3 regions of the Micrococcus sp. CH7 genome follow, and region 3 is predicted to be linked to each of the others. Evidence: riboswitches for the same ligand, from Rfam matches in the RefSeq annotation. Region 3 holds a riboswitch; each other region holds the start of a gene.
The links. A riboswitch is a leader RNA that binds a small molecule or an ion and turns the genes downstream of it on or off. The one in region 3 is predicted to bind thiamine pyrophosphate.

Region 1 (10,511 bases), on a different contig from region 3:
ACCGAGCGCGGGGTCACGTCGGCGCCGTCGGCGCCGCGCAGGGCCCACTGCGGGTCCTTGAGGCCGTGGCCGGTGACGGTGATGACCCAGCTCTTGCCGGTCGGCACATTCCCGGCGGCGTGGTGCTTGAGCAGCCCGGCGACGCCGGCGGCGGAGGCTGGCTCGACGAACACGCCCTCCTTCGCCGAGAGCCAGCGGTGGGCCTCGAGGATCTCCTCGTCCGTCACGGAGTCGATCATGCCGCCGGACTCGTCGCGGGCGGCCTCGGCCTGCTCCCACGAGGCCGGGTTGCCGATCCGGATGGCGGTGGCGATCGTGTCCGGGTCGGTCACGGGGTGGCCCTGGACGATCGGGGCCGCGCCCGCGGCCTGGAAGCCCCACATCACGGGGGTCTTCGTGGCCACCGCGGGCAGCTCGGCATCCGAGGCGCCCTCGTGCGGGTTCACGTAGGGGGCCGCATACTCGCGGTAGCCCTTCCAGTACGCGGTGATGTTGCCCGCGTTGCCCACGGGCAGCAGATGGTAGTCCGGGGCGTCGCCGAGGGTGTCCACGACCTCGAACGCGCCGGTCTTCTGCCCCTCGATGCGGGCCGGGTTGACGGAGTTCACGAGGAACACGGGGTAGTTCTCGGCCAGCTTGCGGGCCACCTCGAGGCAGTCGTCGAAGTTGCCCTGCACCTGGAGGATCTCCGCACCGTGGGCCACGGCCTGGGACATCTTGCCCATCGAGATCTTCCCCTCGGGCACGAGCACGGCGCACGTGATCCCGGCCTGCGCGGCGTAGGCCGCCGCCGAGGCGGACGTGTTGCCGGTGGACGCGCAGACGACGGCCTTCGCGCCGTCCGCGACGGCGGCGGTGATCGCCATGGTCATGCCGCGGTCCTTGAAGGAGCCGGTCGGGTTCATGCCCTCGAACTTCACGTGCACGGTGCCCTGCACCAGCTCGGAGAGGTGGGGGGCGTGGATGAGCGGGGTGCCGCCCTCGCCGAGGGTGATCACGCGCGTGTCCTCGGTGACGGGCAGGCGGTCGGCGTACTCGCGGACGACGCCGCGCCACTGGTGGGCCATGGGTCAGTTCCCTTCGACTCGGAGGACGGACGCGACCTCGTGGACGACGTCCAGGGCGGCGAGCGCCTCGACGGTGGCGTCGAGGTCGCGCTGCCGCGCACGGTGGGTGATCAGCCGCAGGGACGCGCCGGGGGCGTTATCGCGCTCGGACGGGACCTGGCGCAGCGTCTCGATGGAGACGCCGTGCTCCTCGAACACCCCGGCGACGCGGCGCAGCACGCCGGGCTGGTCCGCCGCGCGCAGCACGACCATGAAGGAGGTGTGGGCCTCGGCCGGGTCCAGGGCGGGCAGGGCGGTGACGGGGGTGCGCAGGCGTGCCGGGCCGCCGCGCACGATGCGCTGGGCGATCGAGACGACGTCGCCCATCACCGCGGAGGCGGTGGGGGCGCCGCCGGCGCCGGGACCGTAGAACATGAGCTCGCCGGCGTTCTCGGCCTCCACGAAGACGGCGTTGAACGCCCCGCGCACGGAGGCCAGCGGGTGCTCCCGCGGCAGCAGGGTGGGGTGCACGCGCAGGACCGCGCCCTGGGCACCGTCGGCGGCGCGGCCGCGCTCGGCGATCGCCAGCAGCTTGATGACGTAGCCCGCCTCCGCGGCGGCGGCGTTGTCCTCGGACGTGATCGCGGTGATGCCCGCGACGGCCACCTGGTCCAGGGTGTACGGCGCGCCGAACGCGATGGTCGCCAGGATCGCGGCCTTCGCGGCGGCGTCGTGGCCCTCGACGTCGGCGGTCGGGTCGGCCTCGGCGTAGCCGAGCCGCTGGGCCTCGGCGAGGGCGTCGTCGAAGTCCGCCCCTTCGGAGTCCATCCGATCGAGGATGAAGTTGGTGGTGCCGTTGGCGATGCCCATCACGCGGGTGACGCGGTCCCCGCCCAGGGAGTCGCGCAGCGGGCGCAGGATCGGGATGGCGCCGGCGACGGCGGCCTCGAAGCTGAGCTGCGCGCCGGTGGCGGCGGCCGCGGCGTACAGTTCCTCGCCGTGCTGGGCCAGCAGCGCCTTGTTGCCGGTCACCACGGACGTGCCGGCGGCGAGGGCGCGCAGGATCAGGGTGCGGGCCGGCTCGATGCCGCCCATCAGCTCGATGACGACGTCCGCGCCGTCCACCAGCGCCTCGGCGTCGGTGGTGTAGAGCGCCGGGTCCGCCTGCCAGTCGCGCGTCGCACCCGTGTCCCGCACCGCGATGCCCGTGAGCTCGAGGTCAGCGCCCACGCGGTCCCGCAGGATGTCGGCGTCCTCGGTGAGGATCCGGGCGGTCTGGGACCCCACGGTCCCGCCGCCCAGCAGGGCGACCTTGAGGGCGTTGGGGGCGTCGGTGTGCTGGGGCATGGTCCTCCGGGGTCAAGCATCGGGGTCGGTGCCGCGCGATCACGCGGTTCGGCTGGCCTCGAATCTAGCGCGGCGCCCCGGCTCGTCCCGCCGCGCGACACTCGGTGTCCGCAGAGCGGGACGGACCCACCCGGGCCCGCGGCCGGCTTCCGGGTGCGCCTCGCCCGCTGCCTCAGCGACCGAGGCGCGGATCGGCCTCGCGGGCGAACAGGTCCTCCTGCGTCTCGCGGCGGATGATCACCCGCGCCTGCCCGTCGGAGACCGCGACGACGGCCGGGCGGGCCAGCGCGTTGTAGTTCGAGGACATCACGTGCGTGTACGCGCCCGTGGCCGGCACGGCCAGCAGGTCGCCGCGGCCCAGGTCGGCCGGCAGGTACACGTCGCGGACCAGGATGTCGCCGGACTCGCAGTGCTTGCCCACCACGCGGGAGAGCACCGGCTCGGCCCCCGAGGTGCGGCGCGCGGAGACGGCGGTGTAGTCGGCGTCGTAGAGCACGGGACGCGGGTTGTCGGACATGCCGCCGTCCACGGCGACGTAGCGGCGGGCCGCGGTGCCGCCGTCGGGGGCGTCCACGTCCACGGTCTTGGTCACCCCGACCGTGTAGAGGGTCAACCCCGCGGGGCCCGAGATGGCCCGCCCCGGCTCGAGAGAGATGCGCGGGCACGTCAGGCCGAGGCGCTCGACGGTCTTCTGGACGTCGTCGGCGAGGGCGTCGGCGATCTCCGCGGCCGGGCGCGGCTCGTCCACGGCCGTGTAGGCGATGCCGTGGCCGCCGCCGAGGTCGAGCTCGGCCAGCTCCACCCCGTGCTCGGCCTTGACCTCGGCGAGGAACTCGAGCACGCGTCCGGCCGCCAGCCCGAAGCCCTCGGCCTCGAAGATCTGGGATCCGATGTGGCAGTGCACGCCCAGCAGGTCGATCGACTCGGCCGCCAGGGCCGCGGCCACGGCGACGGCGGCCGGCGAGCGGCCGGCCACGTTGCCGTCCCGGTCGGTCGAGGCCGGGGCCAGGGAGAGCCCGAACTTCTGGTCCTCGTGCGCGGTGGCGATGAAGTCGTGGGTGTGCGCGTGCACGCCCGGGGTCAGCCGGAGCATCACGGGGGCGCGGCGGCCGGCCTCGGCCGCGAGCGCGGCCAGGTGGGTGAGCTCGTCGAGCGAGTCCACGATGATCCGACCCACGCCCGCCTCGAGGGCGGTGCGCAGCTCGGCGTCCGACTTGTTGTTGCCGTGCAGGCCGATGTGGGCCGGGTCGACGCCGGCGGCCAGCGCGATCGCCAGCTCGCCGCCGGAGGCGGTGTCCACGCGCAGGCCCTCCTCGGCGGCCCAGCGGGCGGTGGAGAGGGTGAGCATGGACTTGCCGGCGTAGTAGACGTCCCCTCCCCCGCACAGGTCGGCGAACGCGGCGTCGAAGCCCTCGCGGAACGCGCGGGCGCGGGCGCGGAAGTCGTCCTCGTCCACCACGAGCAGCGGCGTGCCGAACTCCGCGGCGAGCGCGCTCGCGCGCAGGCCCTGGACGGTGAGCTCGCCGTCGGCGGCGCGGTCCACGCCGGCGGCCCACAGGCCGGGCACGAGCGCGTCCGGGTCCCCCGGCGCGGGAAGCCAGGCGGGCGCGAGCGGGGAGGCGGGGGCGGGCTGCGGCGTCGTCATCCGGGCGCTCACATCTTCTCCGGGGCGGTCACGCCGAGCAGGCCGAGGCCGTTGGCCAGCACCTGGGCGGTGGCGTCGTTGAGCCACAGGCGAGTGCGGTTGAGGGTCTCCACGGGACGCGGCGTGCCGTCGTCGGTGGGCATGGGCACGATCCGGCAGGCGGCGTACCACGAGTGGTAGGCCCCGGCGATCACCTCGAGGTGGCGGGCCACGCGGTGGGGCTCGCGCAGGCGCGCCGCCGCGGCGACGACGGCCGGGAACTCCGCCAGCTGGGCCAACAGCTCGGACTCGGTGGCGTGGGTGAGCAGGGCGGCGTCGAACTCGGAGCGGTCCACGCCGTGGGCCTGCGCGGTGCGCGCCGCACCCGAGGCACGGGCGTGGGCGTACTGCACGTAGTAGACGGGGTTGTCGTTCGTGGCGGAGCGCAGCAGCTCGGGGTCGATCGTCAGGGGCGAGTCCGCGGGGTAGCGGGCCAGGTCGTAGCGCAGGGCGTCGCGGCCGAGCCACTCCACGAGGTCCTTGAGCTCGATGATGTTGCCGGCGCGCTTGGAGAGCTTCGCGCCGTTGACCGAGATGAGCTGGCCGATGAGGATCTCGATGTTCGTCGCCGGGTCGTCGCCGGCGGCGGCGGCGATCGCCTTGAGGCGGTTCACGTAGCCGTGGTGGTCGGCGCCGAGCAGGTACACCTTCTCCTCGAAGCCGCGGTCGCGCTTGTGGAGGTAGTAGGCGGCGTCGGCGGCGAAGTAGGTGGGCTCGCCGTTGGCGCGGATGAGCACGCGGTCCTTGTCGTCGCCGAAGTCGGTGGTCTTGAGCCACACGGCGCCCTCGCGGTCCTCGATGTGGCCCTGCTCGCGCAGCCGCTGCACGGCCTGCTCGATCGCGCCGGAGTCGTGGAGCGTCTGCTCCGAGGTGAACACGTCGAAGTGCACGTCGAAGGCGGCGAGCGTGTCCTTGATGTCCTGCATCTGGAGCCGGTACGCGGCCTCGCGGACCACCGGGCGGGCGGCCTCGTCCGTCAGCTCGCGCACGTCCGGGTGCTCGAGGGCGACGGCGTCGGCCAGCTCCTGCACGTACGCGCCGGGGTAGCCGCCCTCGGGGACGTCGCGGCCGTGCAGGCGGGCGAGGACCGAGTCGGCGAACACGTTCATCTGGTTGCCGGCGTCGTTGACGTAGTACTCGGCGGTGACGTCCGCGCCCGAGGCGCGCAGCAGGCGGGCGATCGCGTCGCCCAGCGCGGCCCAGCGGGTGTGGCCGATGTGCAGCGGGCCGGTGGGGTTGGCGGAGACGAACTCCATGTTCACGGTGTGCCCGGCCAGGGCGTCGTTCCGGCCGTACTCCGGGCCGGCCTCGACGATCTCGCGGGCCAGGGCGCCGGCCGAGGCCGCGTCCAGGGTGACGTTGAGGAAGCCGGGGCCGGCGACGTCGACGGCGGCGATGCCCGGCTTCCCGGTCAGGCGCTCGGCCACGAGCCCGGCGAGGTCGCGCGGGGCCATCCCGGCCTTCTTGCCCAGCTGGAGGGCGACGTTGGTGGCCCAGTCGCCGTGCTCGCGGCTGCGGGGTCGCTCCACCTTCACGCGCGCGGGGGTGATCTCCCCCCGCAGCTCGGCGGGGAGGTCACCGGCATCGACGGCGTCGGTGAGGACAGCGGACAGCAGGGCGGAGAGGTCTTCGGGCTTCACCCGCGCAAGTCTACGGAAGGGCCGCCGCGCCCGTGCGCGTGCGAACGAACCCTGCGAGATGGCCCCCTCCGGCCCGCGGTGGGGGCCATCTCGCAGGGTTCGTCGGGGCGGGGGGTCAGGCGGGCCAGGCGGCGAGGCCGCCGGCGAGGGAGAGGACGCGCCCGCCGGCGCTCGGGTCGGCCCCGACGACGGCGTCCCGCGCCCGGGCCGAGCGGGCTCCGGCGGCGCAGTAGACCACCAGGACGCGGTCCTGCCCGGGCGCGAGGGCCGCCGGCTCCGCGAGGACGGCCTCGAGCGGGACGTGCCGATCGGCCACCGCCGCGGGGGCCTCGACCCGGCGCAGGCGGCGCTCCCAGTCCTCGCGGACGTCGAGCAGGGTCAGGGACGCGGCCCGGGCGGGGTCGGCGAGCAGGGCGGCCAGCGCGGCGGGGGCGATCTCCCCGCCCGCGGCGCCGCAGGCCTCCGCCGAGCCGGGGGCGCCGGCGTCGTCCGGGCGGGGGGCCCGGGCCGCGTGGGCGGACAGGTCCGTCACGGGGGTCCGCTCGGGGTCGGCCACGATCCGCAGCTCACGGAAGCGCATCGTCAGGGCGTCCACGGAGAGCAGCCGCCCGACCAGGGGCTCACCCACCCCGGAGAGCAGCTTGATCGCCTCGGCCGCCATGAGGGAGCCGATGATCCCGGGCAGCACCCCGAGCACTCCGGCCTGCGCGCACGAGGGCACCTCGCCGGGTTCGGGCCGCTCCGGGAACACGTCCCGGTACAGCGGCCCGCCCGGGGCGAACACGCTCACCTGCCCCGCGAACCGCAGGATCGCGCCCCACACCACGGGCACGCCCGCGATCTCGCACGCGTCGGCCACGAGGTAGCGGGTCGCGTAGTTGTCCGTGCCGTCGAGCACGAGGTCCACGGCGCCGACCCGCTCGAGCGCGTTGGCGGCGGTCAGGCGTTCGCGGTGTTCGACCACGCGCACCTCGGGGTGCAGGCCGCGCATCGTCGCGGCGGCGCAGGCGGTCTTGGGGCGGCCGAGGTCCGCCTCGGCGTGGATCACCTGGCGGTGCAGGTTGGAGCGGTCCACCACGTCGTCGTCGATCACGTGGATCTCCCCCACGCCCGCGGCGGCGAGGTAGGTCAGCACGGGCGCGCCGAGGCCGCCGGCGCCGACCACGAGGACGCGGGAGCGCAGCAGCGCCAGCTGGGCCTCGGGGCCGAAGCCGTCCAGGCTCAGGTGGCGGGCGAAGCGCTGCAGCTGGGTGTCGGACAGTGCGGTGAGGTCGCGGGGCTCGCGGGCGGCGGGGTCCGGGGCGGCGGTCACCGCTCGTCCTCCTCGGCCGTGACCCGCCCGGCCATCGGCGAGGAGGCCAGGGCGTGCTCGCGGCGGGGGATGCGTCCGGCACGGCGGGCGTGGAAGCCCGCCTCGAGCGCGAGCCGGCACGCATGGGCCATGCGGGCGGGCTCGGCGGCGCGGGTGATCGCAGAGGCGGCGAGCACGGCGTCGCAGCCGGCCTCCATCGCCAGGGCGACGTCCGAGGCGGTGCCCACGCCGGCGTCGAGCACGATCGGCACGGAGGCGCGCGAGACGATCAGCTCCAGGTGTGCGCGGTTGAGGATGCCCAGCCCCGAGCCGATCGGCGAGCCCAGCGGCATGACGGCGGCGGCGCCGGCCTGTTCGAGGCGCAGCGCCATGGCGGGGTCGTCCGACGTGTAGGCCAGGACGGTGAAGCCGTCGGCGGCGAGCCGCTCAGTGGCCTCGAGGGTCTCGACGACGTCGGGCAGCAGGGTGCGCTCGTCGGCGATGACCTCGACCTTCACGAGGTCGGTCTCGAGCGCCTCGCGGCCGAGCCGGGCGGTGAGCACGGCGTCCCGGGCGGTGTAGCAGCCGGCGGTGTTGGGCAGCACGTCGATGCCGAGGCCGTCCAGCAGCGCGACCAGGCCGTCACGGGTGTCCGCGGACCAGCGGCGCAGCGCCACGGTGGTGAGCGTGGTGCCGGAGGCGACGAGGGCGCCCTCGAGCGCGGTGAGGTCGGTGATGCCGCCCGTGCCCATGATGAGCCGGGAGGCCAGGTCGTAGCCGCCGATCCGCAGCGGCGGGATCGCGGGGGCGGCGGGCGGGGTACGGTGCTCGGCCATCGCTCAGCCCCCCTGCACCGCGGTGACGACGTCGACCTCGTCCCCGGCGGCCAGCGCCCGGGTGGCCCAGGCCGACCGGGGCACGACCTCGCCGCCGACCGCCACGGCCACGCCGAGCCGCCGCCCGTCCGCGGCGGCGCCGTCGTCGCCGACCGCGCGCCCGGTGACGTGCGCGACGACGTCGCGGACGGTGGCCACGGCCAGCTCGGCGGGCTCTCCGTTGAGGGTCAGGGTGAGGGTGCTCATGCGATCTCCTTCAGGCGGGCGTGCAGCAGCTCGAGGATCCGCCCGGCCGCCCAGGGGGCGAGCAGGATCCCGTGACGGTGGAAGCCGGTGGCGACGACGGCGCCCGGGGCCTCGGGCACGGCGAGCACGCGCGGGGCGTCGTCGGGGGTGCCGGGGCGGGCGGCGGTGGTGATCTCGACGAGCTCGCACTCGCGGACGGCGGGCAGGATCGCGGCGGCGTCGGCGAGCAGGTCCAGCACGGCCCCGGCCGAGGTGCCGGCCAGCCCGTCCTCGCGGGCCGAGGCGCCGACCACGAGGGTGCCGTCCGCGCGGGGCACGAGGTAGACCTGGCGCCCGTGGACGAGGCCGCGGACGGTCCGGGTGATCAGGTGCGACTCCCCCGGCAGCAGCTGCTCGGGGCGCACCCGCAGGCGCAGCACGTCGCCGTGGACGGGGCGCAGCGGGACCTCGACGGCGGTGGCCGCGCCGCCGATCCCGCGGTGGCCCAGGCCCGCGGCGAGGACCGCGCCGTCGGCGGTGAGGACGTCCCCGTCGGCCAGCGTGAGGCGCACTCCCTCGCCCTCCGGGTCGGCGGCGGTGACGCATCCGGCCAGGAACCGGGCGGCGGGTCCGGCGCCGGCCGGGAGCGGGCCGCCGTCAGGTCCGGTCTCGGCGCGCAGGGCGGCGACGCAGGCGGCGGCGAGCCGTCGCGGGTCCACCTGATGGTCGTCCGGGGCGTCGAAGCCGGCGGCCAGGCCCGGGGCCAGGGCGGGCTCGGCGCGGCGCAGCGCGCGGACGGAGACGGGCTCGACCCGGCGGCCGAGGATCGAGGCGTGCTCGAGCACGTGGTCCCACGCGCGGGCGTCGGAGAGGTCCGCGGCCACGATCCAGGCACCCTGCGGCAGGAAGCCCGTCTCGACGTCGGTGAAGGCGGCGAGCAGGTCCACGAGCGCCGGGTAGGCCTCCCAGCCGGCCTGCAGCAGCGGGGCGAGGTCGTCCTGGCTGAACTGGGTCTCGGCGAGCGGGGCGAGCATCCCCGCCGCGGCGTGGGTGGCCCCGGCGACGGCGTGCGGACGCCCGGCGGTGTCCAGCTCGGGGGCGATCAGGGTGACGGCGTGGCCTGCGGCGCGCAGACGCACGGCGGCGGTGAGGCCGATGATCCCGGCCCCGACGACGGCCACGTGCACGGACCGGTCCTCCTCACGGCGGCATGACCCGCATCGAGTGGTGATGGTCGGCCGCGCCGGCGCGGTGCGCCCCTGCGGCCCTCTCAGCCCGGCGTGTGCGGCCCGGGCTCCCATGGAACTGCGGCCAGTCTGCCACAGTGGGCGCATGCACTCCCCCGATCCGCTCCTGATGGCCGCGGCCGACCACGACGACGGCGACACCGGCGCGGGCCGCCGCGCCCGACTCGCCGCCTCCCGGCTGTACGTCTGCACCGACCTACAGCGGTTCCTGCGCCCGGACGGCACGCTCGACTCGGCCGCGTTCGCTCACTTCTGCGCGGCGGCGTTCCGCGGCGGGGTGGACGTGATCCAGGTGCGGGACAAGGCCGTGGACGTGGCGGTCGAGCTGGCCGCGTTCGCCGTGCTCGTCCCGCTGGCCCGGGAGCACGGGGCGCTCTCGGCCGCTAACGATCGCGCCGACGTCGCCGCCCTGGCCGGGGTGGACGTGTTCCACACGGGCCAGACCGACCTGACCACCGCACAGTGCCGCGCCCTGCTGGGCCCGGACACGGTGCTCGGCCGCTCGTGCCACACCGAGGCGCAGGTGCGCGCCGCCCGCGCGGAGGACGGCCTGGACTACTTCTGCACGGGGCCGGTGTGGGCGACGCCCACGAAGCCGGGCCGGGCCGCCGTCGGGCTGGAGCTGCCCTCCCTCGCCGCGCGCCTGGACGCCGAGGACCCGGCGGGGGCGCGGCCGTGGTTCGCCATCGGCGGCGTCGACGCGGACCGGCTGCCCGAGGTCCGCGCGGCCGGGGCGGAACGGATCGTGGTGGTCCGCGCCGTGACGCAGGCCGGGGACCCCGAGGCCGCGGCCCGGACGCTGCGCGCGGGCCTGCCCGGCTGACGCGCCCCGCGGGGAGGTCACGGACGGGCCATCCTGATGGTGTAGAGTCGACGAGTCCGCAACGCGCTCGACGCGTCGCGACCCCCGCCTCCGTAGCTCAGGGGATAGAGCGTCTGCCTCCGGAGCAGAAGGCCGCAGGTTCGAATCCTGCCGGGGGCACGAGCGAACAGAGCCGGACCCCCGTGGCGACACGGGGGAGCCGGCTCTTCCGCGTTCTGCGGCCCCGGACGCTCGAGCGGAGCGGGAGGTCCGGGTCAGCGGCATTCGAGGCGGGAAATCGACCTCATGGAACGTCCCGCGGTGCGCATTCGCCGGATTTCCCGCCTCGATCGTGTCGAAGCCCGGAGGTCCGGCGCACATCAGCGCCGCTGC
Region 2 (10,511 bases), on a different contig from region 3:
TCGCATGTCCCCCGTCACAGAGAGCTCCCCCGCGCACCCCGGCCGAGCCGAGGAGTCGGCGCCGCTGCGGCCGACCTCCCCGCTCGGGATCGCCGCCACGTTCATCGGCACCACCATCGGCGCCGGGTACGCCTCGGGCAACGAGATCCTGCAGTACTTCGTGAGCTTCGGCCTCTGGGGCGGCACGGGGGCGCTCGTGATCGCCGGCACGCTGTTCTTCCTGCTCGCGGTGATCGTGCTGCGGCTGGCGCAGAAGCTGCGGACCACGGACATCCACCGGATCGTGAACCCCACGACCTCGCGCGTGCCCACCTGGTTCGCGGACCTGTGCATCACCACGTCCCTGCTGGGGACGCTGGTGATCATGCTGGCCGGGGCCGGGGCGGCGGTGCACACCGCGTTCGGGCTGCCCTCGCTCGTGGGCTCGCTCGTGATGGCGGCCGTCTGCGTGGTCTCGGTGCTGGCCGGCATCACGGGCCTCGTGCGCGTCCAGGCCGTGGTGGTCCCCCTGATCATCGTGGTCGCCGTCGGCGTCGCGGTGTGGGGGTTGGTGAACCCGGGGGCCGCGGTGGACGACGTCGCCGCGCTCGTGACCTCGTCCCCGCTGATCAACCAGTGGTGGCTCTCGGGTGTGCTGTACGTGGCGTTCAACATCCAGCTGGCCTACGCGGTGCTCGCCCCGATCGGCGAGGAGAGCTCCTCGTCGGGGCGCTCCCTCGTCGCCGGGGCCGGGCTCGGGGCCCTGGGCCTCGTGGTGATGGCCGGCGCGGTGATGGCCGCGCTGACCGCCCACGCCCAGCTCATCGGCCGCGCCGAGCTGCCCATGGTCGAGCTGGCCGCCATGATCGGCGGCTGGGCCGCCCTGCTGTACACGGTCGTCCTGCTGCTGGCGCAGTTCACGACGGCGGTCTCGTGCCTGTACGGCGGGGTGGAGCGCATCGCCCTGCTGTCCTCGATGCGCCGCGTGCCGGGCTGGGCCATCGCCGTCGTCACGGCCCTGGCCGCCACCCTGCTCTCGAGCGTCGGCTTCTCCGACCTCGTGGGCACCGTCTACCCCGTCCTCGGCTACGCCGGCATCGTCATCATCGTGATGCTCATCGTCACGTGGATCGTCGAGCGCACCACGGTGCGCCGGCGGGCGGCCCGCGCGGCGCGCGCCTGAGCGGCCCGCCGCATGGCCGCTGCCGACGGCGGTGAGGCCTCGCAGGGGACGTGCTAGGGTCGCTCGCATCCCACGGGAGCCCCACGGCACGGGGCTGAGACCGGGCTGACGCCGCCCGGAGACCGTCTGAACCTGTCCGGGTCATTCCGGCGAAGGAAGAAGGAGCCGCGGCCATGTCCGTTTCCGAGCGCACCCCCCTGCCCGCAGCCGAGTCGACGGCCGAGGTCGTCGCCGAGGAGAACTACCCCACGCACCGTCTGGGCTGGCTCGAGGATGCCGAGCACGGCATCCGCGTGCCCGTCACCGAGGTCCACCAGGACGACTCCCCCGACGGCACGCCCAACGCGCCCCTGACCGTCTACCGCACCATGGGCCCGGGCTCCGTGCCCGAGCGCGGCCTGCCCGCCCAGCGCGCCGAGTGGATCCGCGCCCGCGGCGACGTCGAGGAGTACGAGGGCCGCGAACGCGACCTGCTCGACGACGGCCGCTCGGCCGTGCGCCGCGGCGCCGCCTCGCAGGAGTGGGCCGGCGAGCGCCGCGCCCCGCTGCGCGCCAAGGAGGGCGCGCGCGTCACCCAGATGCACTACGCCCGGCGCGGCGAGATCACCCCGGAGATGCGCTACGTCGCCCTGCGCGAGGGCGTGGACGTGGAACTGGTGCGCTCCGAGGTCGCTGCCGGCCGCGCCATCATCCCGGCGAACGTGAACCACCCCGAGTCGGAGCCGATGATCATCGGCAAGGCGTTCGCCGTGAAGGTCAACGCGAACATCGGCAACTCGGCGGTGACATCGTCGATCGCCGAGGAGGTCTCGAAGCTGCAGTGGGCCACCCGCTGGGGCGCGGACACCGTGATGGACCTGTCCACGGGCGACGACATCCACACCACCCGCGAGTGGATCCTGCGCAACTCCCCCGTGCCGATCGGCACCGTGCCGATCTACCAGGCCCTCGAGAAGGTCGGCGGCGACCACCAGGCCCTGACCTGGGAGATCTTCCGCGACACCGTGATCGAGCAGTGCGAGCAGGGCGTGGACTACATGACCGTGCACGCCGGCGTGCTGCTGCGCCACGTGCCGCTGTCCGCGGACCGCGTCACCGGCATCGTCTCCCGCGGCGGCTCGATCATGGCCGGCTGGTGCCTGGGCCACCACAAGGAGAACTTCCTCTACGAGAACTACGACGAGCTCTGCGAGATCTTCGCGCGCTACGACGTCGCGTTCTCCCTGGGCGACGGCCTGCGGCCGGGCTCCGTGGCCGACGCCAACGACGCCGCCCAGTTCGCCGAGCTCGACACGCTGGCCGAGCTGACGGAGCGGGCGTGGGCGTACGACGTCCAGGTCATGGTGGAGGGCCCCGGCCACATCCCGCTGCACCTGGTGCGGGAGAACGTGGAGCGCCAGCAGGAGCTGTGCAAGGGCGCCCCGTTCTACACGCTCGGCCCCCTCGTCACGGACATCGCCCCGGCGTACGACCACATCACCTCGGCCATCGGCGCCACCGAGATCGCCCGCTACGGCACCGCGATGCTCTGCTACGTCACGCCCAAGGAGCACCTGGGCCTGCCGAACCGGGACGACGTGAAGACGGGTGTGATCACCTACAAGATCGCCGCGCACGCCGCCGACGTCGCCAAGGGCCACCCCGGCGCCCGCGACCGCGACGACGCCCTGTCCAAGGCGCGCTTCGAGTTCCGCTGGCGCGACCAGTTCGGCCTCGGCCTGGACCCCCAGCTCGCCGAGGAGTACCACGACGAGACGCTGCCGGCCGAGCCCGCCAAGACCGCCCACTTCTGCTCGATGTGCGGGCCGAAGTTCTGCTCCATGCGCATCAGCCAGGACATCCGCAGCGAGTTCGGCGGCGCGTCCGAGCAGGCGAGAATCGCCGAGGCCGGCATGGCCGCGAAGTCCGCGGAGTTCCGGGCCGCCGGCGGGTCCGTGTACCTGCCCGAGCCGAGCCTGCGCCGGCCCGAGGGGGACGCGGTGCTCGCGAGGGACTGAGCGGTCCGTGCCGCGACGCGGGGGCCAGGGTGCCGGCCATGAGCACCTCCCCCGCGCGCGGTGCGAACCTGCCCTGGGCGCGCTCCCGGGCGGCGTCGCCCCGACCGCGGTCGTTCCCAGCGTCTCCCCCTTCGCCACACGTGGCGGCTGCGGGCCGGGCGGCTCGAGTGACGAGGTCTGGCCGTGCCTCCTGCACAGGTGTCCGCAGACGGGGCTGCGTCCCCAGGCGTCGCGTTCCGGCGCCGGATGTCCGGGGCCGCTCCTAGGCTCGGGTGCATGAGCGCGCACCACGCCGACGACGGCCTCCCCACCCCCGCCGAGGATCCACCGGCGGGCGGGCGACAGGCGCCGCCGAGTGGCGTCGTCGTGGGTGAGGACGGGCGAGCCCGCCCGCCGTGGGCGGCACGGGATCCGCTGCTGCGGGAGTACTACGACACGGAGTGGGGCCTGCCCGTCACGGACGAGCAGGGCCTGTTCGAGCGCCTCGTGCTCGAGGCGTTCCAGTCGGGCCTGAGCTGGCGGACCGTCTTGGCCAAGCGGCCGCGGTTCCGTCAGGTGTTCGCGGGATTCGACGTGGACGCCGTCGCGGCGTTCGGGGACGCGGAGGTCGAGGCGCTGCTGGCGGACCCCGGCGTCATCCGGAACCGGCGCAAGATCGAGGCCGCGGTCGCGAACGCGCGGGCCGTCGTGGGGATGCGCGGCGAGCGGTTCGCCCCGCTGCACCCGGGCTCCCCCGGTGCGGGCCCCGACTGGCACGGCGACGGCGACCGGCCGGCCCGCGGTCTGCCGGGGCTGGTCTGGGCTCACCAGCCTGCAGCGACCCCACGGCCGGAGACGGTGGCGCTGATCCCCTCGGCCTCGGACGAGTCGCGCGCGCTCGCGAGGGCGCTGAAGGCGCACGGCTGCCGCTTCGTCGGGCCGACCACGTGCTTCGCCCTGATGGAGGCTGCCGGGGTCGTGGACACCCACCTTCTCGGCTCGTGGCGAAGAGGGGCGTCCGGGATCTGGGAGTGAGCGGGAGCCTCCGGCAGGATGGGGAGCTCAACGCAGGACGTCCACACGAAAGGGTGACGGCTGATGACCACCACCTCCGCCTCTCAGGGCTACCGCACGATCAACCCGGCCACCGGGGAGCTGCTGAAGTCCTTCGACAACGCCACGGATCAGCAGATCGCCGACGCCCTCGACGCCTCGCAGGCCGCCTACGAGCAGTGGTCCCAGAAGTCGGTGGCCGAGCGCGCCGCCATCGTGAAGCGGATCTCCGAGCTGCTGGCCGAGCGCTCCAAGGACATCGCCGCGCTGATCACCACGGAGATGGGCAAGTCCCTCGGCGCTGCAGTCGGCGAGGTGCGCTACGGCGCCCAGATCTTCGGGTACTACGCGGACGAGGCCGAGGAGCTGCTCGCGGACCAGCCGATCAAGCAGTTCTCCGGGCAGGAGGCGTTCGTCCAGCGGCTGCCGCTCGGCCCGCTGCTGGGGATCATGCCGTGGAACTTCCCGGTGTACCAGGTGGCCCGTTTCGTGGCGCCGAACCTCGTGCTCGGCAACACCATCCTGCTCAAGCACGCCGAGATCAACCCGCAGGTGGCACAGCTGCTGGAAGAGCTCTTCACCGAGGCCGGACTGCCGGAGGGCGTGTACCAGAACGTGTTCGCCACCCACGACCAGATCTCCACGATCATCGCCGATCCGCGCGTGCAGGGCGTGTCCCTCACCGGTTCGGAGCGGGCCGGCGCCGCCGTCGCCGAGCAGGCCGGCCGGCATCTCAAGAAGGTCGTCCTCGAGCTCGGCGGCTCCGATCCGTACATCGTGCTCTCCGCGCCGGACGCCCGCGCGGCCGCCCGCGACGCACTGGCCACCCGGATGGGCAACTGGGGCCAGGCCTGCAACTCGAACAAGCGCATGATCGTCATGGAGGACCTCTACGACGACTTCGTGGACGAGCTGGTCCAGCGCTCCTCGGCGATGCAGCCCGGCGACCCGACCTCGCGCGACGCCGACGTCTACGGCCCGCTGTCCTCGGAGTCCGCGGCCGACGGGCTCGCCGAGCAGATCGCCGCGGCCAAGGAGGCCGGCGCCACCGTCCACGTGGGCGGCGAGCGCGTCTCGGGCCCCGAGGGCGAGGGTTTCTACGTCTCCCCGGCCGTGATCACGGACGTTGACCAGGAGAACCCCGCCTACACGCAGGAGCTGTTCGGCATGGCCTCCGTCGTCTACAAGGTGTCCTCGGCCGAGGAGGCCGTGGCCCTGGCCAACGACTCGCAGTACGGTCTCGGCGGCGCCGTCTTCTCCACGGACCTGGACGAGGCCAAGCGCGTGGCCGACCAGCTCGAGGTGGGCATGGCGAACGTGAACCTCGCCTCCGCCGCCGGGGCGAACCTGCCCTTCGGCGGCGTGAAGCGCTCGGGCTTCGGCCGCGAGCTCGGCCCCCTGGCCCTGGACGAGTTCGCCAACAAGCGCCTGTACGCGGTGCAGGGCCCGCTGGAGGGCTGACCCCGGGCCGGGTCGGCCGGGCGGGTCTCCCGCTCCGGCCGGCCCGTCGGCCCCTCAGCCGCGCAGCGGGACGGTCGCCAGCACCTCGTGCAGCGGGCCGCCGGAGCGGCCCTCGCCGAGCCGGGACGCCACGACCTCGACCTCGTCCGCCGTCCACTGCGGGCCGCGGTACACGGCGAGCGCGTGCACGGCCTCGGCCAGCAGCACGGTGCTGGGCGCCGACGGTCGAGGCTCGCCCCGCCTCCGACACCTGGGCCGCGGTGCGGCCGCCGAGACCCGCGCCACGGTGAGGTGGGCGCGCCGGCGGTCCCGGCCGTCGTCGTCGGCGAGCCACGGTTCCGCCAGGAGCGCGCCGAGCTCCCGGACCTGCCCGCCCACCCCCATCCAGAGCGTGCGGTGGGAGAACTCCCCCGCCCCGGCCAGGTGCAGGTCCAGCGGCGCGTGTCCCGCCGCGATGCGGCCGGCGTCGGCGACGACGTCGTCCACGGCCCCGGCGGGCACCTCCGGGTGGAACGCCAGCGTCAGGTGCCGCTGCTCCCGCTCGGTCCAGCGCAGCGCGCGTCCCGCCCGGTCCCGGACGCCGTCGAGGGCCGGCTCGACGTGGTCGAGCACGGCCCTCGGCGGACGGATCGCGAGGAAGAGCCTCACGCCTGCGCGCGCGGATCCGCGGCGGCTGCGGTCGAGCCCCCGGCGGCGTCCCGCGCCATGGTTGCCGGGGCCACGTCCGGGTGCGGCTCGCGGCCGGCCACGATGTCGATCGCGCCGGTGAACTCGGCGTCGATCCGCCGCTGCACGCGGCGCGAGCGCTGGGTCACGAGGGACACCACCACACCCACCACGAGGGCGGCGACGAAGCCCGGCAGCAGCTCGTACAGGCCGAACCACTCCCACGTCTCGGCGCTGGCCTCGGACCACACCCAGGCGACGGCGGCGCCGGTGAGCATGGCGGCCATCGCCCCCCACGAGGTGAACCGCGGCCAGTACAGGGCGAGCAGGATCACGGGGCCGAAGGCGGCGCCGAAGCCGGCCCACGCGAAGGAGACGAGCTCGAGCACGGAGGAGTCCGGGTTGAGGGCGAGCAGACCCGCCACGAGCGCCACCACCAGCACGCCGATGCGGCCGAGCCACAGGGTGAACGTCGGGGAACCGGTGCGCCCGCGCAGCATGTAGAGGTCCTCCACCAGGGCGGAGGAGCACACGATCAGCTGCGAGGAGAGCGTGGACATGATCGCGGCGAGGACGGCGGCCAGCACCAGGCCGGCCACGAACGGGTGGAACATGATCGAGGCCAGCACCAGGAACACGGTCTCCGGGTCCTCGAGCGTGGTGCCGGGGTTGGCCTGGAAGTAGGCGATGCCGACGAGGGCGACCATCACGGCGCCGAACACGGACAGCGCCATCCAGCCGATGCCGACGCGCCGGGCGACGGCCGCGTCGTGCGGGGTGCGCAGGGCCATGAAGCGGACGATGATGTGCGGCTGGCCGAAGTAGCCCAGGCCCCAGGCGAGGGAGGACAGGACGCCGATCAGCGTCGCGTTCTCGAACATCGAGAAGTGGTTCACCCCGCCGCCGGCGGCGTCGGCGGCGCGGATGCCCTCGACGACGGCGTCCCAGCCGCCCATGGTCAGGATCACGACGATGGGCACGGCCAGCAGCGAGAGGAACATGAGGACGCCCTGGGCCACATCCGTCAGCGAGGCGCCGAGGAAGCCGCCGAACAGGGTGTAGAGCACCGTGATGCCCGCGACCACGAGCATGCCGGTGAGGTAGTTGATGCTGATGCCCTGGGCGTAGAAGGAGTCGGGGCCGAAGGTCGACTCGACGAACTTGCCGCCGGCCACCATGCCCGAGGAGACGTAGAAGGTGAAGAACACGAGGATGATCAGGCCGGCCACGATCCGCAGGATGTGCGTGCGGTCCTTGAACCGGTTCTCGAGGAAGGATGGGATCGTGATCGAGTTCCCGGCCACCTCGGTATAGGAGCGCAGGCGGGGGGCGACCACGCGCCAGTTCACCCACGCGCCCACGGTCAGGCCGACCGCCATCCAGCCCTCGACCAGGCCCGCGGCGTAGATCGCGCCGGGCAGGCCCATCAGGAGCCAGCCGGACATGTCGGACGCACCCGCGGAGAGCGCCGCGACGGACGGCTTCATGTCGCGTCCGGCGAGCATGTAGTCGTCGAGGTCGGTGTTCTTGCGGGAGGCGTACAGGCCGATCGCGATCATCGCGAGGAAGTAGAGGCCGATCGCCGCTAACAGGAAGACGGTGTTCGTGTCCATGGGCTCCAGAGAATCACATCCGGACTCACAGCCCCAGTCCCAGATCCGTCCCGGATTCGCCCCGTCCGGGTCGGCCCGGGCCCCGCGCGCCTAGGATGGAGGCCGTCATGACGCAGACTCCCCCGCCCTCCACGCCCGCCGCGCAGCCGTCCGCGACGCCCCACGACGCCGCCGCGATCACGTTCCCCGAACACCTGCCGGTGGCGGAGCGTCGCGAGGAGATCATGGCCGCGATCCGCGACCACCAGGTGGTGATCGTCGCGGGCGAGACCGGCTCGGGCAAGACCACGCAGCTGCCGAAGATGTGCCTGGCCCTCGGGCTCGGGGAGGCGGGCTCGATCGGCCACACCCAGCCCCGGCGCATCGCCGCCCGCTCCGTGGCCGAGCGCATCGCGCAGGAGCTGGGCGAGGAGATCGGGCAGACGGTCGGCTACCAGGTCCGCTTCACGGCGCAGACCTCGAAGGCGACCCGGGTCAAGGTCATGACGGACGGCATCCTGCTGGCCGAGATCCCCCATGACCCGCAGCTGCGCCGCTACTCCGTGATCATCGTGGACGAGGCCCACGAGCGCAGCCTCAACATCGACTTCCTCCTGGGCTACCTGCGCAACCTGCTGCCCCAGCGGCCGGACCTGAAGGTGATCATCACCTCGGCCACCATCGACCCGGAGCGCTTCGCCCGGCACTTCGGCCGGCCGCTGGCCGAGGGTGAGGACCATGCGGACGCGGTGGAGGCCGACGACGGCGGCCGCGTGGTCCCGGCGCCGATCATCGAGGTCTCGGGGCGGACCTACCCCGTCGAGATCCGGTACCGGCCGCTGACCGACGAGCCCTCCCCGGACGACCCCGAGGACGACGCGGACGATGCCGCCGAGACCCGCGACCCCCTCGACGCGATCGGCGACGCCGTCCTCGAGCTGGCCGCCGAGCCGCCGGGCGACATCCTCGTGTTCCTGCCGGGCGAGCGGGAGATCCGCGAGGCCGCGGACCACCTGACCGGCGTCGTCGCCGGCACCACGCGCCTGGCCGGCACGGAGATCCTGCCGCTGTTCGGCCGCCTGTCCATGGCGGAGCAGCACCGCGTGTTCGGCCGCGCCGGGGCCGGGGTGCGCCGGCGGATCGTGCTGGCCACGAACGTCGCCGAGACGTCCCTGACCGTGCCGGGCATCAAGTACGTGATCGACACGGGCACCGCGCGCATCTCGCGGTACTCGAACCGCACCAAGGTGCAGCGCCTGCCGATCGAGCGCGTCTCCCAGGCCAGCGCGAACCAGCGCTCGGGCCGGTCCGGCCGCACCTCGGACGGCATCGCGATCCGCCTGTACTCGGAGGAGGACTACCTCTCCCGCCCCGAGTTCACGGACCCGGAGATCCTGCGCACCTCCCTGGCCTCGGTGATCCTGCAGATGCTCTCCCTCGGCGTGGCCCGCACCCCGGGCGACGTGAAGGAGTTCCCCTTCGTCCAGCCGCCGGACGGCCGCCAGGTCACCGACGGCGCCACCACGCTCACCGAGCTCGGCGCGCTCGAGGCCGGCGGCGCCCGCGCGGGCACCATCACCCGGGTCGGACGCCGCCTGGCCCGTCTGCCGGTGGACCCGCGGCTGGGCCGCATGATCCTGGAGGCCGGTGAGCGCGGCTGCGTCCGGGAGGTCATGGTGATCGCCGCGGCCCTGACCATCCAGGACCCCCGCGAGCGCCCCACGGAGCAGCGCGAGGCCGCGGACGAGCTGCACCGCCGGTTCGCGGACGAGAACTCGGACTTCTCCGCGATCCTGAACCTCTGGGCCTACCTGCACGAGCGGCAGAAGGAGCTCTCCGGCTCCCAGTTCCGCAAGCTGTGCCGCCGTGAGCACATCAACTGGCTGCGCGTGCAGGAGTGGCAGGACCTGGTGCGCCAGCTGCACCAGCTCGCCAAGGACGTGGGCCTCACCGTCGAGGCCGGACCCGTGGACCCGGTCGGCCGGCACGAGGCCGTGCACAAGTCCCTGCTCACCGGCCTGCTCTCGCAGATCGGCGCCTACGACGAGCGCCGTCGCGAGTACGTGGGCGCCCGCGGCACCCGCTTCGCCGTGTTCCCCGGCTCCGCCCTGTTCAAGAAGCGCCACCCGTTCGTCATGGCCGCCGAGCTCGTGGAGACCTCCCGGCTGTGGGCGCGCACGGTGGCCCGGATCGAGCCGGAGTGGGCCGAGGAGGTCGCCGGCCACCTCGTCAAGCGGACCTACAACGAGCCGCACTGGTCGCGGCGGGCGGGTTCCGTCGTCGCGCGCGAGAAGGTGACGCTGTTCGGCGTCACCCTGATCCCGGACCGCTCGGTCCGGTACGGCCGGATCGACCCGGAGCTCTCCCGCGAGCTGTTCATCCGGCACGCCCTCGTGGAGGGCGACTGGCGCACGCGTCACCGGTTCTTCGCCCGCAACCGGGCTGCGCTCGAGGAGGTCGACGCCCTCGAGACGCGCCTGCGCCGCCGCGACCTGCGGATCGGGGACGAGGACCTGTTCGCCTTCTACGACGCGCGGATCCCGGGAAACGTCGTCTCCGAGCGGCACTTCGACGCGTGGTGGAAGAAGGCGCGCCAGGATC
Region 3 (10,511 bases):
GCCTCGGCTGAGCCGCGGCGCAGACGCCTCGAGCACGCCACCGGCCCACCACGACCACGGGGCGGGCACCGATCCGTCGGTGCCCGCCCCGTGGTCGTGTCCGCTCCGCGGTGATGCCGTTCAGCGGCGACTCCGCGCCCGCGCAGCGGTCAGAAGCCGCCGCCCACGGTCCGGCGGCCGCCCGCCGCGCGTCGGCCGACGGCGCCGCCCCGGCCGCGGGAGGCGAGGGCCCCGCCGAGCAGCCCGCCCAGCAGGCCGGTGCCGAGGCCGCCCGTGGACCGGGCCGAGGGCCCGAAGCCGCCGCGGTACGCACCGGAGCTGCGCCCGCGCGTCGTGCCCCCGGCGCCGCGGCGCGAGAGCTCACGCAGCGCCAGACCGCCGAGCGTGCCCAGGAGGGCACCGCCCAGGCCGCTGGACCGGCGTCCCTGAGCGCGGCCCTGCCGGCCGAAGCCGGGGGACCGGCCGACGTGCGCACCGATGGTGGGCCGGCTGGAGCGGCGGCCGCCGCCGCCGAGAGTGCGGGTGATGCTGGAGAGGATGCCCATGTGTCCTCCTCGGACGTCGTGCCGGCCGCTCGGGCGTGGCCGGTCGGGTGCGCCTCAACCTAGGCGCCGACCCCCGCGCGGTGTCCAGACCGGGCCTCCTCACGCATCGAGGCGGGATATCCACCCCACGGCCGCCCGCGGCAGCCGGATGGGGTCGATATCCCGCCTCGAAACGCGCGGGCGGGGGCGTCAGTCCTGGAGCGGGGAGGTCTTCGGCTCGTCCCGCCAGAGGGCCACGTTCCGCGCCTCGGGCAGGTCGGAGATGTGGAAGCCCGGATCCATGCCCGCCTTGAGCTTGCGCTCGTAGTCCCGGAGCAGCTTCACGGCCAGCCCGCCGAGCGGGATGATCGCCACGAGGTTGATGGTCGCCATGAGGGCCGCGAACGTGTCCGCGAGGTTCCACACCAGCGCCACGGAGCCGAGCGCGCCGCCGACCACGCACACCAGCACGAGCACGCGGAACACGGTGATGGCCGGGCCCGCGTGGCGGCCGGCCAGGTACCGGATGTTGGCCTCGCCGTAGTAGGTGTTGCCCAGCACGGAGGACCAGGCCAGGAAGAAGATGATGACGGTCAGCGCCGGGCCGGCCCACGCGCCCACGGCCTGCTGGAGCGCACCCTGGGTCACCTGCATGCCGAGCGCCTCCCCGCGTCCGTAGGCCGGGTTGGAGAGCAGGATGACGAACGCGGTGGCCGAGCACACGATCAGGGTGTCGAAGTAGACGCCCAGGGACTGCACGAAGCCCTGCTTGGCCGGGTGGGAGACGGCCGCGGTGGCGGCGGCGTTCGGGGCGGAGCCCATGCCGGCCTCGTTGGAGAACATGCCGCGGCGCACGCCCTGCATCACCATCGTCATGCCGACGGCGGCGCCCGCGACCTCGCGCAGGCCGAAGGCGTGGCCCACGATCAGCGCGATCATGCCCGGGACCTCGGTGATGTTGACGACCATCACGATCAGGGCCAGGAAGATGTAGAACGTGGCCATCACGGGGACCAGCACGTTGGTCACGGCCGAGAGCCGGCGCACGCCGCCGAAGATCACGAGGCCGGTGAGGGCGGCCAGGCCCAGGCCCACGATCCACGCGGTGGTGGAGGACGCGCCCCAGTTGGCCTGCACGGACTCGGAGATCGAGTTGGACTGCACGGCGTTGAACACGAAGCCGTAGGTCACGGTGATGGCGACGGCGAACACGGCCGCCAGCCACTTCGCGCCCAGACCGTCGCGGATGTAGTACGCGGGCCCGCCGAAGTAGCCGTCCGCGCCCTTCTGCTTGTACAGCTGGGCCAGCGTGGACTCGACGAACGCGGTGGCGCCGCCGATGATCGCCAGCAGCCACATCCAGAACACGGCGCCCGGGCCGCCGATCACGATCGCGATCGCCACGCCGGCCACGTTGCCGGTGCCCACGCGCGAGGCCGCCGAGATGGTGAAGGCGCGGAACGGGCTCACGCCGTCGTTCTCGAACCCGGTCTGGGACTTGGCCGTCACCGACCGGAGCATCTCCGGGAGCATGCGCACCTGCACGCCCACGGTCCGGATGGTGAACCACACCCCGGCCACGAAGAGCAGCGCCATCACGACGTACCAGTACTTGTCGTTGAAGGCGGTGACGGCCGCTGTGATCTGTTCCACTGTCGCTTCCACAGCCCCACCCTAGAGGCTGGGACGGAGGACGCGGAATCGGGGCCGGGGTCAGCCGGCGGCGGCGTCGTCCTCGACGCGGAGCTGGATCAGCTGCCCCAGCCGCTCGGGCAGGTCCCCCTCGGGGGTGCCGACGCTGGCATGGCGGGCGGCGGCCCGGGCGAGGTCGTCGGCGAGTTCGTTGCCGTGCACCCCCACGTGGCCCTTGACCCACGTGGTGTCCACCTGGACGTCCGCGGCCTGCGCCAGGTCGACGGCGGCCAGCAGGCGCCGCAGAGTGCGGCGGATGCGCTCGCCCCGGGCGCCACCGAGGGTGAGCCGCTCACGGCGGGCGGCGTTGAGCAGGGCCAGCGCGGCGCGCGAGTCCGAGTGGATGGTGACCCGGCCGCCGGGGGTGCCCGCCCACGCGCAGATCACGTGCCCCAGCACGAGCGCCTCCAGTTCCACCTCGAGCGGCATCGTGGCCCCGGCCACGGCCTGCACGGCCCACATGCTCGGCCCGGCGACGGCGGCCGCCCCGCCGATGCGGGAGCCGCGCAGCACGGAGCCGTCCACGTACACGTCCGTCACGTCCGCCTCGTCCGCGAACGTGAGGCCGTGGGTCACCCCGGGCAGGTTGCGGCGCAGGAAGCGGTCCGTGCGGCGGCGGGAGAGGAAGACGCCGGAGGAGCGGCGCAGCGCGTCCTCCTCCTCCTGGGCGGCCTCGATGGCCTCGAGCGGGATCCGGGCCGCACCCGTCTGGGCGACCGTCTCCGGGTCCACGTCCGGCAGCAGGTAGCTGGAGCGCTGCGTGCCCACGGGGGACTCGTCGAGCCGGTAGGAGACCACGCGTGTGTCCACGGGGGCGAGGACCTCGAGCAGGGCGAGCAGCTCGGCGTCCCGGTCCGAGCGCAGCCGCACGATCACCGGGCGCTTCGGCGGCAGGTCGACGGTGACGGTGGACCAGAAGGCGCTCAGATGCGCCGTGCCGACCATCCCGGTGTAGACGTGGCCGCGGACGTCGTCGCCGAGCTCGCGCAGCTCGAGCTCGCGGGCCACGTAGACGATGCCCCCCGTCGTCGGGTGCAGGTCCAGGCGGAGGGCGGGGCCGTGGTCCACGCCGGGCAGCATGGCCAGCGGGCTGGCCACCACGCGGACGCCGTCCCGGCGGATCCGGGTGCGCGGCGGGGCGGGGCGGGGGACGACGGGGCCGGTGCGCGTGAGGTCGACGCCGTTCCGGTCCCGCGGGGTGCCCCGAGGTCGGCGGGCACGGACCACGCGCAGCGGGCGGTGCTGCTCCTCCGCCTTGGCGCCCGGGCCACGGAAGTCCCAGCCCACGTCGACGAGCGCCGCGGGGTGCGCGGCCTCGACGTCGTGATGCAGCGTCCGGTCCACGACCGTCCGCGGGTGGTTGATCCGTGCTCCCATGGCTTCGCCGGCTGTGTCGAAGGGGGCCGCGCCGGAACTGTGAGCCGGGTCCGGCGGGCCATGCTGGTCCTGCGGCGGTCGGGCGGGATCGCCCTGAACGAAGGGGACGACCCGTCCCGACCTGTCCTCCCGACCTTACCGAGCGCACCTGTGAGGAGGCAGGTCTCCTCTCCTCGGCCTCCCGCGCGGCGGCGCCGGACGGGGGCTCAGAGCGGGTCCGTGCGGTGCCGCTGCACGTCCGGGCCGGTCGGCACGCCGAGCGCCTGCGCCTGCGCGCGCTGCTGCCGCAGGGACACGGTGCCCAGCAGCAGCGCCAGGGCCCGCTCCCCGTCCTCCGGGGTGTCCGCCGCCTCGGTGAGCAGACGGTGCAGGCCGAGGCCGCCCAGCCCGAGCGCGAGGGCGGAGAGCACCACGTCCGCCCCGTCCCGGTGCCGCAGCAGGGCGGCCTCCGCGGCCTCGGCGCGGCCCGCCAGGTCCGTGACGCGGCGGGCGCGCACGGTCTCCTCCGCCTCGGCGACGATCCGGTCCGCCACCCGCGCCAGCAGCGACTGCTTGTCCGGCACGTGCCAGTACAGCGCGGAGGCCTGCACGCCCAGCACCCCGGCCACGCGCCGCATGGACAGGTCGCCCATGCCGAAGTCCTGCAGGATCCCGACGGCGGCGTCCACCACGTCCTGGGCGGTCAGCCGGGGGCGGGGTGCGGGCGGGGTCATGCCTGAGAGGCTACCGCCGGGTCGTCCTCCTCCGCCGCGATGCGTCCGCCCGCACCCAGGCGCACGGTGCGGTCGGCCATCACGGCGGCCTCCGCGAGGTCGTGGGTGACGACGACGCCGGTCGTCCCCGCCGCCCGCAGCACCGTCCGGATGTCCTCGGCCAGGCGCCGGCGCAGGTCCGCGTCGAGCGCGGACAGCGGCTCGTCCAGCAGGAGCACCCGCGGGGCCGGGGCCAGCGACCGGGCCAGCGCCACGCGCTGGGCCTGCCCGCCGGAGAGCCGCTGCACGGGCCGGTCCGTGAGCTCGGTCAGGCCCACCAGGTCCAGCAGCTCGGCCACGCGTGCCCGCCGCCGGGCCCGGTCCCAGCCGGCGGACTCGAGACCGTACGCCACGTTCCGGCCCACGGTCCGGTGCGGGAACAGCTGCCCGTCCTGGAACACCATCCCCACGCCCCGGCGGTGCGTCGGCACCGCGGCCACGTCCCGCCCGTCGAGCTCCACCGTGCCCGCCACGACGTCCTCGAGCCCGGCGATCCCGCGCAGGATGGTGGACTTGCCCGAGCCGGAGGCGCCCACGAGCGCCACGATCTCCCCGGCGGCCACGTCCAGGTCCGTCCCCCGCACGGGGGTGGAGCCGTCCGGGTAGCGGATCGCCACGTCCCGCAGCCGGAGGGAGGCCCCCGTCGTCGTCGGCGTCATCAGAGACCTCCCGCCCCGGCCGGGCCCCGGGGGCGCAGCCGCTCGCACACCAGCATGATCCCGGCGCTCAGCACGGCCAGCACCGTGGCCGCCGCGAGCGCCATCCCGTAGTTGTCCGCGCCCGGCCGGCCCAGCAGCCGGGCGATCAGCACCGGCAGGGTGGGCGCGGACGGGCTCGCCAGGAAGCTCGTGGCCCCGAACTCGCCCAGGGACACCGCGAAGGCGAAGCCCGCGGCCACGCCCACGCCGCGGGCGAGGAACGGGCCGTCCACCGTGGCCAGCACCCGCCACGGGCCCGCCCCGAGGGTGCGCGCGGCCTCCCGCAGCCGCGGATCCACCGCCGCGAGCACGGGCACGAGCGCCCGCACCGCGAGCGGCAGCGCCACCACCGCCTGGGCCAGCGGCACGAGCACGCCCGAGGCCGCCAGCTCCGGGAACGCGGCCCGCAGGGACACGACGAAGCCGAAGCCCACGGTCACCGCGGACACCCCGAGCGGCAGGAGCAGGGCGCCGTCGAGGGCCCGCTGGGCCGCCAGCGCCGCGCGTGAGCGGAAGGGCCGGGTCAGCAGCAGGGCCAGCGGCACGGCCACCACGAGCGTCACGAGCGTGGCGTCCACGGCCACCCGCAGGGACTGTTCGAGCGCCTGGGCCGGCGTCGACCCGCCCACGAACCCGCTGCCCGCGCTCGTCGCCAGCAGCCGGTAGTTGCCCAGCCCCCAGCCGTGGCGGGTGTGGAAGGAGCGCACCACGAGCGTGAGGATCGGCGCCACCACGAGCGCCACCACCGCGAGCATCACGGCCACCGGGACCGCGTCCGCGCGCGTGAGCCGGGCCGGCGGCGTCTCCCGCAGCCGCAGTGCCCGCTGGGTGCGCGCCGCCGTCACGCCGGAGACCACGACGGCGGCCAGCACCACCGCGAACTGCAGCACGGAGAACACCGCCGCGGTCCGCAGGTCCAGGTAGACGGAGGTCTGCACCCAGATCTCCGACTCGAGCGTGCCGTAGCCGGGCCGGCCGAGCGTCTGGACGATGCCGAACGCGGACGCGCAGAACAGGAACACCAGCGCCGCGCTCGTGGCGATCGCCGGGGCGAGCTGGGGCAGCGTCACGGTGCGGAACGCCCGCCACGGCGAGGCGCCCAGGGTGCGGGCGGCCTCGGTCTGGCGCGGGTCCAGCGCGTTCCACAGCGCGCCCACCTGGCGCACCACCACGGACACGTTGAAGAAGACCATGGCCAGCACGACGGCGGTGGTCGTCTGGTCCAGCCCGGTGAAGCCCAGCGGTCCGCCGGGGGCGAGCAGGGCGCGGAACGCGACGCCGACCACCACCGTGGGCAGCACGAACGGCACGAGCACGAGGGCGCGGAGCACGGCCCGCCCCGGGATGCGACGCCGGTGCAGCACGAACGCGGTCGGCAGGCCGAGCGCCACCGAGACCACCGTGCCGGCGGCGGCCATGCCGAGCGTCTGGCCGAGGATGCGCCACGTGCGCTCGCGGGCGAGGGTCTCCCCGAAGGCGGTGAGGTCCACGGCGCCGGTGAACGCGTCGGCGTCGCCGCCGATCCCGCGCCAGAGCATGGCCGCCACGGGCCACGCGAAGAAGACGAGCAGGAAGGCGACCGGCAGGACGGCGGCCACCAGCCACCACGGGCCGAGCCCGTCCCCCCGGCCGCGGGCCCGCCGGCGCGGCAGGTCCGTGCCGGGGGCCGCGACCTCGGTGAGTGCGGACATCAGCGCCGGGAGGCCTCGGACAGGGCGGTCCACTCCTTCAGCAGGTCCTCGCGGCGCTCGTCGATGCGGGCGGGGTCCGGGGTGATGGCGTCCTCGACGAGCGGTGCGTTCTGCGCCCACTCCTCGGGCAGCTGCACCGACTCGTCGATCGGGTACATGTACATCGACTCGGGCAGGGCGGACTGGACGTCCTCGGTGAGCATGAAGTCCACGAACGCCTGCGCGCCCTCGGGGTTCTTCGCGCCCTCGAGCACGCCGGCGTACTCGACCTGCGGGGTGCAGGAGTCCTCGATCACCTCGGTCTCGGGGGCGAACGCGGGGGAGGAGGAGTAGGAGAGCACCACCGGGAACCGACCCTTGCCCTCGCCGCCGGAGAAGTCCGAGTTGTAGGCGTCGGACCAGCTGTCGGCGACCTTGCCGCCGTTCTCCATCAGGCCCTGCCACCAGTCCTGCCAGCCGTCGTCGCCGTACTTCTCCGTGGTGGCCGCGAGCAGCGCCAGGCCGGGGGAGGAGGCCACGGGGGAGGTGGCGACCGTCAGCTTCGCGTACTCGGGGTCGTCGAGCTGGTCGATCGAGGTGGGGGCCTCGACGTCGTGGGCGGTGAACCACGCCGGATCCGTGTTGAAGCACACCTGGCCCTGGTCCACCGGGGTCATGCGGTCCTCCACCATCCGGTCCTGCGCGGAGGCGGGCAGGTCCTTCGGGGTGTAGGCGGCGACGACGCCCTCGCGGACGAGACGGTGCGCCGAGTGGTCCTCCACGCCATAGACGCCGTCCACGGTGGGCTCGTCCTTGGCCAGCAGGAGCTGGTTCACCACGCTGCCGGCGTCGCCGGGGGCCGTGGTCTTCAGGGTGTAGCCGGACTCCTGCTCGAACTTCTGGACGAGCTCCTCGGGCAGGTTGAACGAGTCGTGCGTCATGATCGTCACGGTCGTCGACTCGCCGCCGCCGGCCCCGGAGACGGACGACGACGCCCCGTCGCCGGACGAGCCGGACACCGAACAGCCGGTGAGGGCGAGGGCGGCCACCGAGAGGGCGGCGAGGGCGCGGTGCGGGATGCGGGACATGGCGGTTCTCCTCTGTCTGGGACGGCAGAGGGGCCGGGACGAGGTCGCCACCGGAATCCCGGGACGACGTCGACCGGGAGACTCGACTTCCTTCGCCGGTGCGGACCGGAGCAGGTTCGAGGGTCTGCGGCGGACCGCACTCTCAGCGCCGCGCGGGCGCTCCCCTGTCGATGTGGACTGGTCCCGACCCTACCCCGTCCGGCCCGCGCATAGACTGCCCGCGTGAGCGCCGCACAGCCCCCGGGGGTGACCCCGCAGCCCGCCTGGTCCAGTCCCGCCTCCGACTGGGACATCCGCCGCCCCCACCGCATGTGGCCGCGCATGCTGGTGATCGTCCTGACGCTCGCGGGTCTGGTGCTGGTGGTGCAGTTCTTCCAGGGGATCGCCTCCATCGCGGCGCCCGTGTTCCTGGGGCTGAACCTCGTGATCGTGGCCTACCCCCTGCAGGCCTGGCTCATCCGCCGGGGCCTGCACCCCGTGCTCGGCGCCACCACCACCGTCCTGCTGATCGTCGCGGTGATGGGCGTGTTCGGGGGCATGATGGTGTGGTCCGGCCTCGAGATGGTGGCGGAGCTGCCGAAGTACGCGGACCGCTTCCAGCAGATCGTCCTGGACGTCTCGCACTGGCTCAGTGAGCGCGGCGTGACCCCGGACATGGTGTCCCAGCAGCTGGCCTCGATCGACATGAGCACCGTGACCGGGACGGCCGTCAGCGCCATCACGAAGATCGCCACGAACGTCTACGCCGTCTTCGGCCTGCTCGTCACCGTGATCATGGGCATGTTCTTCCTCGCGATGGACTCGATGGACGTCGAACGCCGCGTCCGCCTGCTCAGCACCGCCCGCCACGAGTTCGGCCACGCCCTGGTCGAGTTCGCCCAGGGCGTGCGCCGCTACTGGGTGGTCACCACGGTGTTCGGCCTGATCGTGGCGGTGCTGGACGTGATCGCCCTCCTGCTGATCGGCGTCCCGCTCGCGCTCGTGTGGGGCGTGCTCAGCTTCCTCACCAACTACATCCCGAACATCGGCTTCATCATCGGCCTGCTGCCGCCGGCCGTCCTGGGCCTGGCGGCGGGCGGCTGGTCCGACTTCCTGTGGGTGGTGGTCAGCTACTCGGTGCTGAACTTCGTGCTGCAGTCCGTGATCCAGCCCAAGGTGGCCGGCGACGCGATCGGCGTGATCCCCACCGTCAGCTTCCTCTCCCTGCTCTTCTGGGCCTGGGTCCTCGGGCCGCTCGGCGCGATCCTCGCGCTGCCCTGCACGCTGCTGGCCAAGGCCGTGCTGATCGACGCCGACCCGAACGCCCGCTGGATCAACGCGCTCATCGCCTCCGACCTGAAGGGCATGGAGCGCCGTCAGTCCTCGCTCCTGGAACGGCTGCGCCCGGCGGCCTGGCGGTCCGACGCGCACGGGAAGGACGAGGACCGCGCCCCGGCGGACGGCGGCGACGACGACGGCCCCGCGGCGGACGAGGTCACGGGCGGGGCTGGAGCAGCACCAGGTCGTTGAGCGCGCCGGCCAGCCGCAGCAGCGGCGGGGCGGGGAACGACAGCTGGGGCAGCCCCGGGTGCAGCGCCGCGCACGCGGCGGCCGCGGCCTCCTCACCCGCGGCGTCCTCGAACGCCGGCCGCAGCACCGCCGCGCCCAGCGGCAGCGTGTCCAGGAGGGAGCGGGGGCCCCGCTCGGCCGGGTCGTACGCGGCGGGCTGCGCCGCCCCGGTCACCGTGCGCACGCGCAGGGGCCGGCCGGCGGCGTCGTCGGCGCCCTGCAGGAAGCGCAGCGCCGCCGCGGCGTAGGGGTGCTCGGGGTGGAACCGGTCGCCGCGCCAGTGCACGGCGGCCTCGCCGTCGCCCCGCAGCCGCACCCACGAGGCCAGGTGGCCGGGCCCGCCCCACGGCCCGGTGTCCGGCCGCGGTGCCGGCGGCAGCCACAGCACCCGGGTGATCCCCAGGAGGGCGGCGAACTCGGCGGCCACCTGGCCGGGGGTCCACGCGCCGTTGATCCGTCCGTCCAGCACGGGGTCCGCGGCCACCACGGCCGTCCCCTCGCCGTCGGTCACCCAGGCCCCGCGCGGGGCGCACAGCAGGGGGGTGAGCAGCGGCAGTCCCGCCGCCTCCGCCACGGCCGTCGCGGCCGCGCCGTCGAGGGGCCCGGTCCCGGTCAGGCCCGCGGCGCTGCGCCAGGCGACGGCGGCCAGGCCCTCGGGGCGGCGGATGAAGCTCGGCCCGGTGCGGCCCAGCAGCGGTGAGCCCACGGGCGCGCGCAGCAGGTCCACCTCCGGGGGCACCAGCCGCGCCGCCCCGGCGTCGCGCGGGTGGGCGAGCACGGTGACCGGCAGGACGGCGGCGAGCGTCTCGGCCAGGCCCACGACGGCGTCCCGCGTCTCCTCCAGCAGCGTCGGCACCGGGTGGCGGTGGGGCAGGACGAGCCAGGCCCGCTCGGGCGGGTCCTCGGGTCCGGGCACGGGCACGACGACGTCCCGGCGCTCCCGCGCGTCGGTGGGGGCGGGGTCGGCGGCGGCCATGGCGGACGGGCTCCTGGGAAGACGGCGGCGACGCGCGGGCGCGCGGCGAGGGGATGTCCATCGAGCATAGGCGTCTGACAGGAAGCCGCGGCGGTTTGACCTGTGACCCGGAACACGTGCAGAGTGCGGCCATGACCGCGATGTTCTCCGCCCAGGACCATGACGATCTCGACCGGGTCCTCGGCG

Region 1: linked by a shared signal. The riboswitch ahead of AUV08_RS07755 (FAD-dependent oxidoreductase) and the one ahead of AUV08_RS04700 (thiamine ABC transporter substrate binding subunit) in region 3 are both predicted to bind thiamine pyrophosphate.
Region 2: linked by a shared signal. The riboswitch ahead of thiC (phosphomethylpyrimidine synthase ThiC) and the one ahead of AUV08_RS04700 (thiamine ABC transporter substrate binding subunit) in region 3 are both predicted to bind thiamine pyrophosphate.

What each region holds. Positions count from the first base shown of each region.
Region 1 covers NZ_LOSQ01000027.1:145,743-156,253, forward strand. Annotated here, with positions in the region: gene thrC (threonine synthase) at 1-1,067, opposite strand, end outside; gene AUV08_RS07725 (homoserine dehydrogenase) at 1,071-2,393, opposite strand; gene lysA (diaminopimelate decarboxylase) at 2,566-4,038, opposite strand; gene argS (arginine--tRNA ligase) at 4,047-5,717, opposite strand; gene moeB (HesA/MoeB/ThiF family protein) at 5,833-7,029, opposite strand; gene AUV08_RS07745 (thiazole synthase) at 7,026-7,844, opposite strand; gene thiS (sulfur carrier protein ThiS) at 7,848-8,090, opposite strand; gene AUV08_RS07755 (FAD-dependent oxidoreductase) at 8,087-9,256, opposite strand; TPP riboswitch at 9,250-9,380, opposite strand; gene thiE (thiamine phosphate synthase) at 9,402-10,139, shown strand; tRNA gene AUV08_RS07765 (tRNA-Arg) at 10,226-10,298, shown strand; gene thiD (bifunctional hydroxymethylpyrimidine kinase/phosphomethylpyrimidine kinase) at 10,499-10,511, opposite strand, start outside.
Region 2 covers NZ_LOSQ01000027.1:157,149-167,659, forward strand. Annotated here, with positions in the region: gene AUV08_RS07775 (hypothetical protein) at 5-1,162, shown strand; TPP riboswitch at 1,225-1,339, shown strand; gene thiC (phosphomethylpyrimidine synthase ThiC) at 1,336-3,159, shown strand; gene AUV08_RS07785 (DNA-3-methyladenine glycosylase I) at 3,436-4,173, shown strand; gene AUV08_RS07790 (NAD-dependent succinate-semialdehyde dehydrogenase) at 4,237-5,652, shown strand; gene thpR (RNA 2',3'-cyclic phosphodiesterase) at 5,707-6,300, opposite strand; gene putP (sodium/proline symporter PutP) at 6,297-7,931, opposite strand; gene hrpA (ATP-dependent RNA helicase HrpA) at 8,039-10,511, shown strand, end outside.
Region 3 covers NZ_LOSQ01000010.1:14,880-25,390, forward strand. Annotated here, with positions in the region: gene AUV08_RS04665 (DUF6480 family protein) at 1-11, shown strand, start outside; gene AUV08_RS04670 (hypothetical protein) at 150-545, opposite strand; gene AUV08_RS04675 (sodium:alanine symporter family protein) at 735-2,177, opposite strand; gene AUV08_RS04680 (RNase H family protein) at 2,238-3,593, opposite strand; gene AUV08_RS04685 (TetR family transcriptional regulator) at 3,800-4,306, opposite strand; gene AUV08_RS04690 (ABC transporter ATP-binding protein) at 4,303-5,004, opposite strand; gene AUV08_RS04695 (iron ABC transporter permease) at 5,004-6,734, opposite strand; gene AUV08_RS04700 (thiamine ABC transporter substrate binding subunit) at 6,734-7,801, opposite strand; TPP riboswitch at 7,872-7,977, opposite strand; gene AUV08_RS04705 (AI-2E family transporter) at 8,024-9,310, shown strand; gene AUV08_RS04710 (agmatine deiminase family protein) at 9,276-10,325, opposite strand; gene AUV08_RS04715 (bifunctional proline dehydrogenase/L-glutamate gamma-semialdehyde dehydrogenase) at 10,457-10,511, shown strand, end outside.